4 regions of the Pseudomonas cannabina genome follow, and region 3 is predicted to be linked to each of the others. Evidence: predicted binding sites of a transcription regulator. Region 3 holds the regulator's gene; each other region holds the start of a gene.
What was found. Region 3 encodes sigma-54, which starts transcription at its own class of promoters, with help from an activator protein. Its sites were predicted from a motif close to ANTGGCATNNANNTTGCTNT; they were not measured.
Positions count from the first base shown of each region.

Region 1 (4,212 bases), 1.3 Mb from region 3:
AAGTCCAGCTGCTCTTCGGTGGCACCCAGGTTGTCGAACAGGTCGAAGATCTGGTCCAGAACCCAGTCCGGACGCGCGCCTGGACGGTCAACCTTGTTGATGACCACGATTGGACGCAGGCCGGCTTCGAAAGCCTTCTTGGTCACGAAACGGGTTTGCGGCATAGGGCCGTCCTGGGCATCGACCAGCAGCAGTACGGAGTCGACCATCGACATCACGCGCTCTACTTCACCACCGAAGTCGGCGTGGCCCGGGGTGTCCACGATGTTGATGTGGTAGCCATTCCAGTTGATCGCGGTGTTCTTCGCGAGAATGGTAATACCGCGCTCTTTTTCCTGGTCGTTGGAGTCCATCACGCGCTCATCGTTGAGCTCGCCGCGCTCCAGAGTGCCGGATTGACGCAGGAGTTTGTCTACCAGGGTGGTCTTACCATGGTCAACGTGAGCAATGATGGCGATGTTACGTAGATTTTCGATCACTTGTGTATCTCGATCAGAGGATTCGGTCTGCTGACTGTTTAAGGACAGCGATTACTATTTCGAGTCGGCAAAAGCCGTTACGGCATGACGACTGGTGTCGGGGGGCCGGTGACGCAAGCCACAGGCAAACAGCCCCGGGCACTTAGCTCGGTCGATAAACGCGCACATTGGCATGCCCCTCACTGAGCAAATGGTGAGCATGCAGGCGACTCATGACGCCTTTGTCGCAATACAGCAGGTACTGGCGCGTGTCATCCAGTGCCTTGAAGCGGCTATTCAATGCGTAGAACGGCAACGTCTGTATCTCCACGCCGGGCACTTGCAACGGCTGGTCTTCCTGGGCATCCGGGTGACGGATGTCGATGATGACCTGGCCGGCCAGCGCCTGGCTGACTTCTTCAATGTCGACATTGCGGCTCAGATCGTCGATCACCCGATCGATCGAAACCAGCCTGGCGCGTTCGAGCGCTTGCTCGAGAATCGCCATGTCGAACTGCTTCTCTTCGTACTCAACGCGATTACGCTTGGCGTTGGTCTTGGGGTTGACCGAAATCACCCCGCAATACTCAGGCATGTGCCGGGCAAAATCGGCGGTGCCGATTTCAGTCGCCAGGTCCACGATGTCCTGCTTGTGGGTTGCAACCAGCGGTCGCAACACCAGCTTGTCAGTCGCCGCGTCGATCAGCGACAGGTTCGGCAGCGTCTGGCTGGCAACCTGTGAAATCGCTTCGCCAGTGACCAGCACGTCGATTTCGAGACGATCAGCCACCGCGGATGCAGCGCGTAACATCATACGCTTCAAAACTACACCCATATGACTGTTATCGACTTTCTGCAGAATTTCTCCGAGAACTTCCTCGAACGGTACGCTGACGAACAGCACGCGCTGCGAACTGCCGTACTTCTTCCAGATGAAATGCGCGACTTCCATCACGCCCAGCTCATGGGCTCGGCCGCCCAGATTGAAGAAACAGAAGTGCGCCATCAGGCCGCGGCGCATGATCTGGTAGGCCGCAACGGTCGAATCGAAACCGCCGGACATCAATACCAGAGTCTGCTCCAGCGCACCCAGCGGGTAGCCGCCCATGCCCTTATGCTGGTCGTGAACCACAAACAACCGTTGGTCGCGAATTTCCATCCGCACCACCAGATCGGGCTTTTTCAGCTCGATTCCGGCCGCGCCGCATTGCATGCGCAGCTTGCTGCCGACGTATTTCTCGACATCCATGGAGCTGAAATCGTGGCGACCGGCGCGCTTGCAACGCACCGAAAACATCTTGCCCGGCAGCAGGTCGGCATAGTGCAGTTTGCACTTGGCAACGATGTCGTCCAGGTCACCCAGCGGGTACTCGGCCACTTGCAGAAAGTTGGCGATGCCCGGCATGCAGCTCAACCGATCCCTGATGCCCTGCAGCACTTTGGGGTCGGTCTGGCGGGTCTCGACCTCAAGATTGTCCCATACACCACCCACGACAATGTCCGCGTCCAGTTCCCGGAGCACGGTACGAATGTTCTTGCCCAACTGCCGGATGAACTTCTTGCGAACCGGCGGGCTCTTGATGGTGATTTCTGGGAAAACTTTAACGATTAGTTTCATGGAAACGGAGCGTGAGGTGCCGACCAAAAAAGGGGGGCGCGGATTATAGCGGAAATTGCTCAAGGTTTAACCAGTTATCGTACACGCAATCAACGACGCACCAAAAAGAGTCGGCGCACCAAATTGAAGCGCCATAAAGGTGCGTGTTTTTCCCGCGCGGTGCGTTTTCGCCCCCTGAAAACCTGCGCTTGAGGCAAAAAACCCAACACGGGGCACTGGCATGCAAATTGCTCCCTTGTGAGGCAGGTTGCCTTGGCAGAATATTCGCGCCGGCATCACCCAAATTCAAGGGACCACACCTATATCAAGGCGGTCTCTAGCCACCCGGAGGACACCATGTCGAAGTCGGTTCAACTCATCAAAGATCATGACGTTAAGTGGATTGATCTGCGCTTCACGGACACTAAAGGTACGCAGCACCACGTGACCATGCCAGCTCGCGATGCGCTGGAAGACGACTTCTTCGAAGTCGGCAAGATGTTCGACGGTTCCTCCATTTCTGGCTGGAAAGGCATCGAAGCCTCCGACATGATCCTGCTGCCGGACGACGAAACCGCTGTTCTGGATCCGTTCACCGAAGAGCCAACCCTTATCCTGGTGTGCGACATCATCGAACCGTCGACCATGCAAGGTTACGATCGTGACCCACGCGCTATCGCTCGTCGCGCCGAGGAATACCTGAAGTCCACCGGTATCGGTGACACCGTATTCGCAGGCCCGGAGCCAGAGTTCTTCATCTTCGACGAAGTGAAATTTAAATCCGACATCTCCGGTTCGATGTTCAAGATCTACTCTGAACAAGGTTCGTGGATGTCCGATCAGGACGTGGAAGGCGGCAACAAAGGCCACCGCCCAGGCATCAAAGGTGGTTACTTCCCGGTTCCGCCGTTTGACCACGACCACGAAATCCGTACCGCCATGTGCAACGCTCTGGAAGAAATGGGCCAGACCGTTGAAGTTCACCACCACGAAGTGGCGACCGCTGGCCAGAACGAAATCGGCGTGAAATTCAACACGCTGGTCAAGAAGGCTGACGAAGTTCAGACCCTGAAGTACTGCGTACACAACGTTGCCGATGCTTACGGCCGTACCGCTACCTTCATGCCGAAGCCACTGTACGGTGACAACGGTTCGGGTATGCACGTGCACATGTCCATCGCCAAAGATGGCAAGAACACTTTCGCAGGTGAAGGCTACGCCGGTCTGTCCGACCTCGCGCTGTACTTCATCGGCGGCATCATCAAGCACGGCAAGGCACTGAACGGTTTCACCAACCCTTCGACCAACTCATACAAGCGTCTGGTTCCAGGTTTCGAAGCCCCGGTCATGCTGGCCTACTCGGCACGTAACCGCTCCGCATCGATCCGTATTCCTTACGTCAACAGCCCACGCGGCCGTCGTATCGAAGCACGTTTCCCGGATCCATCAGCCAACCCGTATCTGGCGTTCGCTGCCCTGTTGATGGCTGGCCTGGACGGCATCCAGAACAAGATCCACCCTGGCGACGCAGCTGACAAAAACCTGTATGACCTGCCGCCTGAAGAGGCCAAAGAGATTCCACAAGTTTGCGGCAGCCTGAAAGAAGCGCTGGAAGAACTGGACAAGGGCCGTGCGTTCCTGACCAAAGGCGGCGTGTTCAGCGACGACTTCATCGACGCTTACATCGCACTGAAAAGCGAAGAAGAAATCCGCGTTCGCACTTTCGTGCACCCACTGGAATACGAGCTGTACTACAGCTGCTGATCCAGCCGCGCCATCGTTGATGGCGTGACAACAGGCCTCCTTCGCAGACTGTGTGAAAACCTAGCAATCTGCGCAGCGCTCAAAGAAAATGCTCCGTATCGAAAGATACAGAGCATTTTTCGTTATGGCCTACATCCAAGGTGAGTCCCGCAGCCAGACCAGCCTATTCCCGGTCTCGCTGGAAGAGTTGATCCCCGAGGATCACCTCGTTCGTGTCATTGACCTGTACGTTGCCAGGCTCGATCTGGTGCAACTGGGCTTCGATAAAGCGATTCCAAAAAGCACGGGGCGCCCTGCTTATGATCCCGCCGATCAGCTAAAACTCTACCTCTACGGCTATTTTCAGCGGATTCGCTCATCGCGACGTCTTGAAGCCGAGTGTCAGCGCAACAT
Region 1 is NZ_FNKU01000001.1:4,907,625-4,911,836, reverse strand. It holds gene typA (translational GTPase TypA) at 1-479, opposite strand, end outside; gene thiI (tRNA uracil 4-sulfurtransferase ThiI) at 622-2,076, opposite strand; gene glnA (type I glutamate--ammonia ligase) at 2,413-3,819, shown strand; gene BLT55_RS23255 (IS1182-like element ISPsy6 family transposase) at 3,944-4,212, shown strand, end outside.
Region 1: the regulator sigma-54 is predicted to act here: its motif matches at 2,291-2,310, upstream of glnA (type I glutamate--ammonia ligase).

Region 2 (4,212 bases), 2.1 Mb from region 3:
GGTTGCGAAGATGCCGTCTACGACAGCCAGGCCATCCGCGGTTTTATGGGTATCGACCTGGGTCGCGAGTCTGCACCGGATGCCACCACCTTGCTGCGTTTTCGCCGCTTGCTGGAAGTCCATCAGCTAACCCGGCTGCTGTTTGAAACGATTAACCAGCATCTGGCCAGCCGGGGGCTGCTGCTCAAGGAAGGCACTATCGTCGACGCTACTCTGATCGCCGCGCCGCCCTCGGTCAAGAACCGAGAAGGCAAGCGTGATCCTGAGATGCATCAGGCCAGGAAAGGCAATCAATGGCACTTTGGGATGAAGGCCCACATTGGTGTAGACGCCACGTCGGGGCTGGTGCACAGCGTAGTAGGGACGGCCGCTAACGTGGCGGATGTCACCCAGGTTGGCCAGTTGCTTCACGGTGACGAAACCTATGTTTCGGGTGACGCTGGATACACCGGTGCGGCCAAGCGACCGGAGCATGCTGAACGGGACGTTATCTGGTCGATTGCAGAACGGCCAAGCAGTTACAAGCAGCACGGCGAAGGCAGCGTGCTGTATCGGGTCAAGCGCAAAATTGAATATGCCAAGGCGCAACTGCGTGCCAAGGTCGAGCACCCCTTCCAGGTAATCAAGGTGCGCTTCAATCATCGCAAGGTTCGCTACCGTGGGCTGGAAAAGAATACAGCGCAGTTGTTCAGTTTGTTTGGGTTGGCCAATCTGATGCTGGCCAAGCGGTATTTACAACAGACGGCAGGATAAATCCGTCTGAAAGGCGGGACTGGCCCGCCTTTCAGCAAAATGAGGGCAGAAATCTGCTCGAGAAACGTAAAATAAGGCCGGCAGGTTGAAAAAAACCGGCTTGGAAATGGGGACGGTGCGAACGGGTTAATTGTTCAGCGTCTCCCTAAGGAGACGCTGATTTATTCTAAAACCCAGCTGTTGCCCCCAGATAAATCAAGGCCTCCAGAGCGTTGCAGGGACGAAAAATCGAATAAATCAGCGCCTCCCTAAGGAGACGCTGATTTATTCTAAAACCCAGCTGTTGCCCCCAGATAAATCAAGGCCTCCAGAGCGTTGCAGGGACGAAAAATCGAATAAATCAGCGCCTCCCTAACACTGCCACAGCCCAACTGGAAACTATCGAGAACCAAAGATAACATATATGACGACGCTTTATAATAAGCGCACAGCCTTAACCTAAAACCATAAAACTTACTGTTGAACACATAACACACACAGCAGATACAATATATTTAGACAGCACAGCGATAAGGCTTAACCAGCTTGTGAAAAGCCATTCTAAACACGCCAGTTCAAACTAAGATCCCGACCAAAGACATGGATCTTAGTAGCTATGTTGCGAGCTTAAACTAGCTCGCAACATAGCTACAGGAAGCATGCTTTATTAGTTGGCTCTCACATAACCAACCGATACACATGACCCACTAAAAGTCCAAGTGGCTGCCGCGCCCACTCCAGATGGAGTAAGACTACACGTTTCCGTAGTAGCAATACCTTTGTAAGCATTAGGAGTAGCGGTGATCGCTCCGCCAGTACCTATCGCAATAGTATTAACTGCGCCAGTTTTTACATCAGTTGGCAATACAACCCCTACCTCTCCAGCAGTATCACATTCCGTCATAGCTGCTGCCTGAACAGCACAGACACCCACAGCAGTCTTGACAGATGCCATCGCAGCCAGAACCTCTGAGTACGCTGCTTTTTTGGTGTAGTTCTGATAGGACGGAATCGCTACCGCTGCCAAAATACCTACGATCGCAACCACGATCATCAACTCTATCAACGTAAAACCTTTTTGTGCTTTCATCGCATACTTCTCCGAGGCGTCAATTTTGTGTGCCTTGATAGGGCGTAAGCACACGTCATGCCAACGTAGAAGTAGTCGAAGCCATCTGATTTTGACGCGGCTGTCGCGACGATCGTAGCCCCAGAAATTCGTAGAAACTGACAATTTTTGTCACATACCTCACCCTCATTTGGCAGCACCGCCCGACTGCGCTATAAACCTCTCATTGTCCGTGTCTGGTGGTTTTATGACTGATGCTGTTCTCACTGGTTTGGCCAAACAACTTGTCCTTGCCGATCTACTTACCGATACTGTCGCGCAGCAGGCTTATCAACAGGCGCGCCGCGACAAGATTTCGTTGGTGAGCTATCTGGTTCAGAACAAACTGGTCAAGAGCCTGACGCTAGCAGAAATGGCGTCCGACCAGTTTGGCGTGCCGTTCATGGACCTCGCCAGCCTGGACAAGGAAAGTCAGCCCAAAGGCCTGGTGAGTGAAAAGCTGGTTCGCCAGCATCACGCACTGCCGCTATGGAGACGCGGAAACAAGCTGTTTATTGGCATATCGGACCCGACTAATCATCAGGCAGTGACCGATATTCAGTTCAGTACAGGCCTGAATACCGAGGCCATTCTGGTCGAAGATGACAAGCTGACGACTGCGATCGATCGATTTTTCGACAGTGACAGCGGTCTGGGTAATCTTGAAGATGTCGATCTGGGCCTGGATATCGAACCGGCTGATGGCAAGGAGACGTCCCTCGCTGCCCAGAATGACGCTGACGACGCCCCGGTAGTACGTTTCGTCAACAAAATGCTGCTGGATGCCATCCGGCTAGGGTCGTCCGACCTGCACTTCGAGCCCTACGAAAAAATCTTTCGCGTGCGCTTGCGTACCGATGGCATTTTGCATGAAGTCGCCAGGCCTCCGATTCATCTGGCAAACCGTATCGCTGCGCGCCTGAAAGTCATGGCGAGCCTCGACATTTCGGAACGGCGCAAACCGCAGGACGGGCGCGTCAAGTTGCGGGTGTCTAAAACAAAAGCCATCGATTTTCGTATGAATACCCTGCCTACGTTGTGGGGCGAGAAGATCGTGATGCGAATCCTCGATCCGACCAGCGCGCAGATGGGTATTGATGCTCTGGGATACGAGCCAGAACAAAAAGCACTGTATCTGGAGGCACTGAAACAGCCGCAGGGCATGATTCTCGTGACCGGCCCCACGGGTTCAGGCAAGACCGTTTCGCTGTACACCGGCCTGAATATCCTCAATACCGTGGATATCAATATTTCTACAGCCGAAGACCCGGTAGAGATTAACCTAGAAGGCATCAATCAGGTCAACGTCAACCCGCGTCAGGGGCTGGACTTTTCTCAGGCATTGCGCGCCTTTCTGCGTCAAGATCCCGACGTCATCATGGTTGGCGAAATCCGAGATCTGGAAACCGCCGAAATTGCCATCAAGGCATCTCAGACGGGGCATATGGTGCTATCAACCCTGCACACCAACAGCGCTGCGGAAACCTTGACACGACTGCATCATATGGGCGTCGCGGCATTCAACATTGCCACAGCAATCAACCTGATTATTGCGCAACGACTTGCGCGAAAGTTGTGCAGCCATTGCAAGAAAGAACTCGATATTCCTCGTGAGACTCTGATCAAAGAAGGATTTCCAGAAGCGAATATTGGCAATTTCAAGATTTACGGTCCGGTGGGCTGCGAGCATTGTAATGGCGGCTACAGAGGCCGAGTCGGCATTTACGAAGTGGTCAAAAAAACAGCAGAACTGGAGCGCATCATCATGGAAGAGGGCAACTCACTGGAGATTTCCAAACAGATGCGCAAAGACGGCTTCAATGACCTGCGAACCTCAGGTCTGTCGAAAGCTATGCAAGGCATCACTAGCCTTGAAGAAGTCAACCGTGTGACCAAGGATTAAGCATGGCCAGCAAGGCAGTAAAAGTTACCGTTTACACTTGGGAGGGCGTCGACAAAAAGGGCGCCAAACTTAGTGGCGAACTGAGCAGCCATAACCCGGCTCTCGTAAAGGCCCAACTGCGTAAACAAGGCGTTAACCCGACCAAGGTGCGTAAGAAGTCAGTCTCAATATTTGGCAAGGGCAAGAAGATCAAGCCACTGGACATTGCGTTTTTCTCGCGTCAAATGGCGACGATGATGAAAGCTGGCGTACCTCTACTCCAATCTTTCGATATTATCAGCGAGGGTGCTGAAAACCCGAACATGCAGTCTTTAGTTAACTCTCTAAAACAAGAAGTATCGTCTGGCAATAGCTTCGCTACTGCACTAAGGCGTAAGCCCGAGCACTTTGATGATCTTTTTTGCAACCTAGTGGACGCTGGCGAGCAAGCAGGGGCTCTCGAGAGTCTACTAGACAGAGTAGCAAGCTA
Region 2 is NZ_FNKU01000001.1:5,672,507-5,676,718, reverse strand. It holds gene BLT55_RS26585 (IS5 family transposase) at 1-753, shown strand, start outside; gene BLT55_RS26580 (pilin) at 1,400-1,822, opposite strand; gene pilB (type IV-A pilus assembly ATPase PilB) at 2,049-3,743, shown strand; gene BLT55_RS26570 (type II secretion system F family protein) at 3,746-4,212, shown strand, end outside.
Region 2: the regulator sigma-54 is predicted to act here: its motif matches at 1,868-1,887, upstream of BLT55_RS26580 (pilin).

Region 3 (4,212 bases):
CGGCCAAGGGAATGAAAGCGTATTTGAAAGACAGCAGGATGGACCTGCTATCCAACGTAAGAGGACAGTATGAGGCTCGTTAAAACTCTTCCTTTATTGCTCGGCTTGGGCGCAGCACTGGGAAGCGCGAGCGCCTGGTCCCTGCCAACCGACCGCGATCAGCCGATCCACATTCAGTCTGACGACGCTCAGCTCGATGACAAGAAAGGCGTTGCTACCTACCGGGGCAATGTCGTCATCACGCAAGGTTCGATGAAAGTCACCGGCAACACCGTGACGATCACGCGTAATGCCCAAGGCGAAGTGGATGTGTTCACGTCCGTTGGCAATCTGGCTTACTACGAGCAGAAGCCCGCCCCGGACAAACCGATCGTGCAAGCCTATGCCGTCACGATCCAGTATTACGCCGGGCAGGACCGTATCGTTCTGATCGACAAGGCCAAGGTCATTAACGACGGCAACACGTCGGAAGGCGAGAAAATCGTCTACGACACCGTCAGACAGGTGGTCACGGCCGGCCGGGCCAGCGGTGGCACCAAGCTGACGACCCCACGGCCGCGTATCGACATGGTCATCCAGCCGAAGAAGAAAACCGATCAACCGCAGAAGGCCCCGTAAATGGCAACGCTCAAAGCCCAGCATCTGGCTAAAAGCTACAAGAGCCGACAAGTCGTGCGCGATGTGAGTATCTCCATCGAAAGCGGGCAGATCGTAGGCTTGCTGGGCCCCAACGGCGCCGGCAAGACCACGTGCTTCTACATGATCGTGGGCCTGGTCCAGGCAGATCAGGGCCGCGTGCTGATTGACGATCTGGATGTCAGCCACCAGCCCATGCACGGGCGTGCACGCGCGGGTATCGGCTACCTGCCACAGGAAGCCTCGATCTTCCGCAAGCTGTCAGTGTCCGACAACATCATGGCGATCCTCGAGACCCGCAAGGAACTCGATGCCGGAGCCCGTCGCAAGGAGCTCGAAAGCTTGTTGCAGGAGTTCCACATCACGCATATTCGCGACAACCTGGGCATGAGCCTGTCAGGTGGCGAACGTCGCCGTGTGGAAATCGCCCGCGCCCTGGCCACCTCGCCAAAATTCATCCTGCTGGACGAACCGTTCGCAGGCGTGGACCCGATCTCGGTGGGCGATATCAAGCAGATCATCCACCACCTGAAAGCCAAGGGCATCGGCGTGCTGATCACCGATCATAACGTCCGTGAAACCCTCGATATCTGTGAAACCGCTTACATCGTCAACGATGGACAGCTGATCGCAGAAGGCGATTCGGAAACCATTCTGGCCAATCAGCTGGTGAAAGAAGTGTACCTCGGCCACGAGTTCCGGCTCTGATCAAGCGCTTTTGGCACGCCCCGGCTAATTGATGCCCCTGTAGCGTATTGACAAGATTTTATTTGTCATAACGCTCTAGGCAAAGCCGTAGGTTTCAGGCATATAATTTGCTTAATGATGGCGCCCCGGCGCCTGTAGTAGATGGCGCACGTGCGTCAGCGAATAAGGTGTTTAGCCCCTGCCATGAAACCATCGCTAGTCTTGAGAATGGGCCAGCAGCTGACGATGACGCCGCAGCTGCAACAGGCAATCCGTTTACTTCAGTTGTCCACTCTGGACCTCCAGCAGGAGATTCAGGAGGCGCTGGAGTCCAACCCTATGCTCGAACGGCAGGAAGAAGGCGACGATTTCGACAACTCCGATCCGCTTGCCGACAACATCGAACAAAAGCCCAACCCCGACGTTCAGGAACCGACCTATCAGGAAGCCGCCCCCACGGTGGACAACCTGGAAGACGGCGAATGGGGCGAGCGCATTCCAAACGAACTGCCCGTCGACACCGCCTGGGAAGATGTCTACCAGACCAGCGCCAGCAGCATGCCCAGCAGCGATGATGACGAGTGGGACTTCACCACCCGCACTTCCGTCGGCGAAAGCCTGCAGAGCCATTTGCTGTGGCAACTGAACGTGGCGCCGATGTCCGACAAGGATCGGCTGGTTGCAGTGACACTGATCGACTGCATCAACAATCAGGGCTATCTGGACGAAACGCTGGAAGAGATTCTCGAGTCCTTCGACCCGGAACTGGACGTCGAACTCGACGAGATCGAAGCGGTACTGCACCGTATCCAGCAATTCGAACCTGCCGGCATCGGCGCGCGCAACCTGAGCGAATGCCTGCTCTTGCAATTGCGCCAGCTGCCCGCGAAAACACCCTGGCTGACAGAAGCACAACGCCTGGTGACCGAGTACATCGACCTGCTGGGCAGTCGTGATTACGCCCAACTGATGCGGCGCATGAAGATCAAGGAAGATGAGCTGCGTCAGGTCATCGAACTGGTCCAGAGCCTCAACCCGCGTCCTGGTTCGCAAATCGAGTCCACAGAAGCCGAATACGTCATTCCTGACGTGATCGTGCGCAAGGACAACGAACGCTGGCTGGTCGAACTCAATCAGGAGTCGGTACCGCGCCTGCGCGTCAACCCGCAATACGCTGGATTCGTGCGTCGCGCCGATACCAGCGCCGACAACACCTTCATGCGCAACCAGTTGCAGGAAGCCCGCTGGTTCATCAAGAGCCTGCAAAGTCGCAACGAAACTCTGATGAAGGTCGCTACCCAAATCGTCGAGCATCAGCGCGGTTTTCTCGAGTATGGCGACGAGGCCATGAAGCCACTCGTCCTGCACGACATCGCCGAGGCAGTGGGCATGCACGAGTCGACCATCTCGCGCGTCACGACGCAAAAGTTCATGCACACCCCACGGGGTATTTACGAGCTGAAATACTTCTTTTCAAGCCACGTAAGCACCTCCGAGGGCGGCGAATGCTCGTCCACGGCCATTCGCGCAATCATCAAAAAACTGGTTGCAGCGGAAAATCAGAAAAAGCCGTTGAGTGATAGCAAGATCGCTGGTTTACTGGAGGCACAAGGCATTCAAGTAGCCCGTCGCACAGTCGCCAAGTACCGCGAATCATTAGGGATAGCGCCTTCCAGTGAGCGTAAGCGACTGATGTGATGCAGGCCGAGCCACAGCGTTCCAGTGGCAGGCGCCATGCCTGTCTCTTTATGCATTGGCAAAGGAGAAAGCTGTATGCAAGTCAACATCAGTGGACACCAACTGGAAGTGACCAAACCCCTTCGCGACTATGTCGAGCTCAAGCTCAAGAAGCTCGAAGGGCATTTTGACAAGATTACGAACGTGCAGGTCACGATGGCGGTCGAGAAGCTCAGGCAGAAGATCGAAGCCACCCTGCACATACCCGGTGGCGAGGTCGTTGCCAATGCTGAACATGATGACATGTATGCTGCAATCGACCTGCTCACCGACAAGCTCGACCGACAATTGCTCAAGCATAAGGAAAAGCAGCAAAGCATCCTCAAAGGTGCGGCCGCTCGCTAACGCCATTTAAATGATCCGATTTGAAAATATCCTGACCCCCGGCCGTTCACTCGTGAACGTGCCGGGACGCAGCAAGAAGAGCGTACTCGAAGCAATCGCCAACCTGATCGGTCATGAAGTACCGAACATGGATTCGGACACTGTCTTCGCAAGCCTCGTTGCCCGCGAAAAGCTGGGATCGACTGGCTTCGGCAACGGGATTGCCATCCCGCACTGTCGCCTCAAAGGCTGCGGCGAACCCGTCAGTGCGGTCATTCACCTCGCCACCCCTATCGACTTCGACGCCATCGACGGTGCGCCGGTCGACCTGCTTTTCGTATTGCTGGTCCCGGACGCCGCCACCGATGCTCACCTGGAACTGCTTCGCCAGATTGCCAGCATGCTTGATCGCGCCGATGTGCGTGAGCGCCTGCGCAGCGCCAAAAGCGGTGAGGCACTCTATCAAGTGGTGCTGGACGTGCAGAAAGGCCACTGACCATGCGCATGATCATCGTCAGCGGCCGCTCCGGCTCGGGTAAAAGCACAGCACTGGATGTACTGGAAGACAGCGGTTTCTATTGCGTCGACAACCTTCCTGCCGGCCTGCTGCCAGAGCTGGCAGAACGCGCACTGATCAATACCGAGCTTGCAGAACCGCTGCTGGCGGTGTCGATCGATGCACGCAATCTGCCAAGCCATCTGACCCGTTTCCCGCAAATGCTGGATGAAGTGCGCTCACGCAACATTCAGTGTGATGTGCTCTATCTGGATGCAGACGAAGCAACGCTGCTCAAGCGTTTCTCGGAAACCCGGCGTCGCCACCCGTTG
Region 3 is NZ_FNKU01000001.1:3,559,328-3,563,539, forward strand. It holds gene lptC (LPS export ABC transporter periplasmic protein LptC) at 1-83, shown strand, start outside; gene lptA (lipopolysaccharide transport periplasmic protein LptA) at 70-618, shown strand; gene lptB (LPS export ABC transporter ATP-binding protein) at 619-1,344, shown strand; gene BLT55_RS16770 (RNA polymerase factor sigma-54) at 1,528-3,021, shown strand; gene hpf (ribosome hibernation-promoting factor, HPF/YfiA family) at 3,097-3,405, shown strand; gene ptsN (PTS IIA-like nitrogen regulatory protein PtsN) at 3,416-3,880, shown strand; gene rapZ (RNase adapter RapZ) at 3,883-4,212, shown strand, end outside.

Region 4 (4,212 bases), 770 kb from region 3:
TAACCGGTGGTCCATGCATGTGCTGGTGGATGGGCGCAACCCGGTAGATCCCGACAGCGTGGCGCCGCTGCAGGTCAGCCTCGAACTCAAGCCGGACGGCTCGCTGTCGTACAGCGGCAACAGCCAGCACCTGCGCAAAGTCTCGGACAACGAATTTGCCTTGCAGGGCTGGGTGCCGGCCAAGGAGGTCAATGGCGCGTGGATGGCAAACGGTTCTGCCAACGGCGGGGTGGTTTCGTTGCCGCTGGACGATGCCGGGGTGAGTTTGCTTGATCCAGCCGATGCGGTCATGCACCGTCCGGTTCCGGACTTCAACCCCGCAGACCTGAACACCTACAGCAGAATGTTCGGCAATCAGATCTATGACAGCCAGGGCAATGCGCATGAGCTGAAACAGTATTTCGTGAAAGACGGCACTAACAGCTGGCGCATGCACGTGCTGATTGACGACCGAAACCCGCAACTGCCTGAATCCACAACGCCGCTGACCGCCAATATCGTGTTCGATGCCCATGGCTCGGTGGCGTCGCTGACCGGCAGCCCCGGCCTGAGCAGCAGCAATGGCAGTCTTCTGCAGCTCACGGGCTGGTCGCCGACGATGGTGGTCGATCCAGGCACAAGTCGCGAACGCTGGATCGCCAATGGGGCGGCGGGCAGTGCCGACGGCATTACCATCGACTTTACCCATCTGCTTCAGCACAACGCCGCCAGTTCACGTTCTTCAGCGTACGTGGACGGTAACTCGGCGGGGGAGCTGAAAAGTCTGGACGTCGGGCGCGACGGCATTTTGCGGGCCGGTTTCACCAACGGCATGACCAAGGACATCGGGCAGGTCGTGCTCGCCAGTTTTGCCAATCCCCACGGTCTGCAACCGCGCAGCGATACCCGCTGGACAGCGACCGCTGATTCCGGGGTAGCTGAATACGATAGGCCGGGCGTCGGTACGCTGGGCAGCATCGTCAGTGGCGGGCTGGAAGGTTCAAATGTCGTGCTGGCGGATGAGCTGATTGCCTTGATTCAGGCGCAGACGGCGTATCAGGCCAACTCCAAGGCGATTTCCACCGAAGTCACGCTGATGCAGACGCTGATTCAGTCCACTTGATCAGATCGAGCAGTCGGCCTTGATGAAGTGACCTTTCAATTGTTTCCAGCCCGGACCCGGACTGGTCTGGGCACAGACGATCCGGCTGTCGCCCTGCCATTTGTAGTAATGCGCAGGCGCAGCCTGGGCGAGCAGGGCGAGGGTGGTCAGGCTGGCTGCCACGAGGCCGACAATGCAGCCGCGAAAAGACATGGCGATTACCCGCTGAGGTCAGTGATGACAGGCAGACTATCACTGTCACTCAGGTTGTCTGCGTGCATCTGCGAAGTTTTTTTGGCGTTGCGTCGGGGTTGGCGTGAGGTGGGCGGCAGTCCGCCGCCGCTATTGGGTGGCACTTTGCCGAGAGGTAAACGCTTAGTGCCTGTTTTTGCTGGTAAATCAAGCATTTGTATCGAGCCTGACAAGTTGGTTCAAAAATTGCTTTAACCCTTTCAGAACAGCTACAGGCGGCAAGCGTCTGTCGGAGGAGGAAGACTGTGGACAAGTTGCTTTACGTCGCCATGAGCGGTGCATCCGAAAACGCGATTGCGCAGAAGGCTCACGCCAACAACCTGGCAAACGTCTCGACCAACGGTTTCATGCGTGACCTTGAACAGGCTCGCTCGATGCCGGTGTTTGGCGAGGTTATGCCGTCGCGTGCCTATGCCATGAGCGAACGTCCGGGGACTGACTTTTCCGGCGGTGCCATGGTTCAGACCGGCCGCGAGCTGGACATCGCCGTCAAGGGTGATGGCTGGATCGCGGTGCAGACGCCCGATGGTGGCGAAGCCTACACCCGCAGTTCCGGCATGAACATCGACGCCCTGGGCGTGTTGCGCGACGGCAGCGGGTTGCCGGTAATGGGCAACGGCGGTCCGATTGCCGTGCCGCCACAACAGCAGATCGAGATCGGCGCTGACGGCACGATCAGCATTCGCTCGCTGGGCGAGAGCCCGCAGGTGATGGCCCAGGTCGACCGCATCAAGCTGGTCAAACCGGACCTCAAGACCATGGAGAAGGGCCCTGACGGCCTGATCCACACCAAGACCGGTCGGCCTGCCGATGTAGACGCCACCGTTCAGGTCGAATCCGGCTTTTTGCAGGCGAGCAACGTCAACGCAGTCGAGGAAATGACCTCAGTGCTGGCCTTGTCCCGTCAATTCGAATTGCACGTCAAGATGATGAAGACCGCCGAAGAAGACGATCAGTCGATGGCTCGCGTCTTGCAACTTGGCTAATCAATGACAGCTTGCGCCGACAAACCGGCGCTTGAGGAGAACACACATGCTTCCTGCACTATACGTCGCCAAAACCGGCCTCGCCGCTCAGGACACCAACCTGACCACCATCTCCAACAACCTGGCGAACGTTTCGACCACAGGTTTCAAGAGTGATCGGGCCGAGTTTCAGGACTTGCTGTATCAGATCAAGCGTCAGCCAGGTGCTCAGTCCACTCAGGACAGCGAGCTGCCGTCCGGCCTGCAACTGGGTACCGGTGTGCGTATCGTCGGTACCCAGAAGAACTTCACCGCCGGCAGCCTGCAGACCACCAACAACCCGCTGGACCTGGCGGTCAACGGTCGCGGTTTCTTTCAGGTGACTCAGCCGGACGGCACCGTGGCCTATAGCCGCGACGGTACATTCCACCTCGACGCCAATGGCCAGATCGTGACCGCCAATGGTTACGCGCTCGAGCCTGCGATTGTCGTGCCGCAGGCTGCGCAGACCTTTACGGTCGGCCAGGACGGTACGGTGTCGGTCACCCTGGCGGGCGCAACGGCCACGCCGCAGATCATCGGCAACATTCAGACCGCCGACTTCATCAACCCGGCTGGCCTGCAGGCCATCGGCGGCAACCTGTACCTGGAAACCGGTTCGAGCGGCGCGCCGCAGATCGGCACGCCGGGCCTCAACGGCCTGGGTCCGACCCTGCAGAACACCCTGGAAAACTCCAACGTGAGCACCGTCGAAGAACTGGTCAACATGATCACCACTCAGCGCGCTTACGAGATGAACTCCAAAGTGATCTCTACCGCTGACCAGATGCTGCAAAACCTGACTCAGAACCTGTAAGGCGCTGATGCCGGCAAAACCGCTCAATCCGAAGGGGCGCCTTGATAAGCGCCTGTTACACCGCGAGGTTTCAAGTGTCATGAAGCGCCTTAGTGTTCCGCGTTTTTCAGTGTTGATCGCTTCATTGTGCGGGATCACCCTGCTGTCTGGCTGCGTTGCGCCGACGGCCAAGCCCAATGACCCTTATTACGCTCCGGTGTTACCACGCACGCCCATGTCGGCGGCTTCGAACAATGGCGCGATCTATCAGGCCGGCTTCGAGCAGAATCTCTACGGCGACCGCAAAGCGTTCCGGGTCGGCGACATCATCACCATCACGCTTTCCGAGCGTATGGCGGCGAGCAAGGCGGCGACGTCTGCAATGTCCAAGAACAGCACCAACAGTATCGGCCTGACCTCGCTGTTCGGTTCGGGGCTGACCACCAACAACCCGATTGGCGGTAACGACCTGAGCCTGAACGCTGGCTACAACGGTGCTCGCACCACCAATGGCGATGGCAAGGCCGCACAGAGCAACAGCCTGACCGGTTCGGTCACCGTGACGGTTGCGGATGTGCTGCCCAACGGCATTCTGTCGGTACGCGGCGAAAAGTGGATGACGCTCAATACCGGCGATGAACTGGTACGGATCGCCGGGCTGGTTCGCGCCGATGACATTGCGACTGACAACACCGTGTCGTCCACACGTATTGCCGATGCACGTATTACCTATTCGGGGACCGGAGCCTTCGCCGATACCAGCCAGCCAGGCTGGTTCGACCGGTTCTTCCTCAGCCCGTTGTTCCCTTTCTGATAGCGGGATAAACATGATCAAGCTCAAGCAACTGATAGCGGCGACCTTGTTGTTGTCCACAGCGTTCGGCGTCCACGCCGAACGCCTGAAAGACATCGCAAGCATCTCCGGCGTGCGGGCCAACCAATTGATCGGCTACGGTCTGGTGGTGGGGCTCAACGGTACGGGTGACCAGACCACCCAGACGCCGTTCACGCTGCAGACCTTCAACAACATGCTGTCGCAGTTCGGTATCAAGGTGCCCGCCGGTTCCGGCACTGTACAG
Region 4 is NZ_FNKU01000001.1:2,786,265-2,790,476, reverse strand. It holds gene BLT55_RS13025 (flagellar hook protein FlgE) at 1-1,102, shown strand, start outside; gene BLT55_RS13020 (hypothetical protein) at 1,103-1,294, opposite strand; gene BLT55_RS13015 (flagellar basal body rod protein FlgF) at 1,579-2,319, shown strand; gene flgG (flagellar basal-body rod protein FlgG) at 2,366-3,154, shown strand; gene flgH (flagellar basal body L-ring protein FlgH) at 3,234-3,947, shown strand; gene BLT55_RS13000 (flagellar basal body P-ring protein FlgI) at 3,961-4,212, shown strand, end outside.
Region 4: the regulator sigma-54 is predicted to act here: its motif matches at 1,507-1,526, upstream of BLT55_RS13015 (flagellar basal body rod protein FlgF).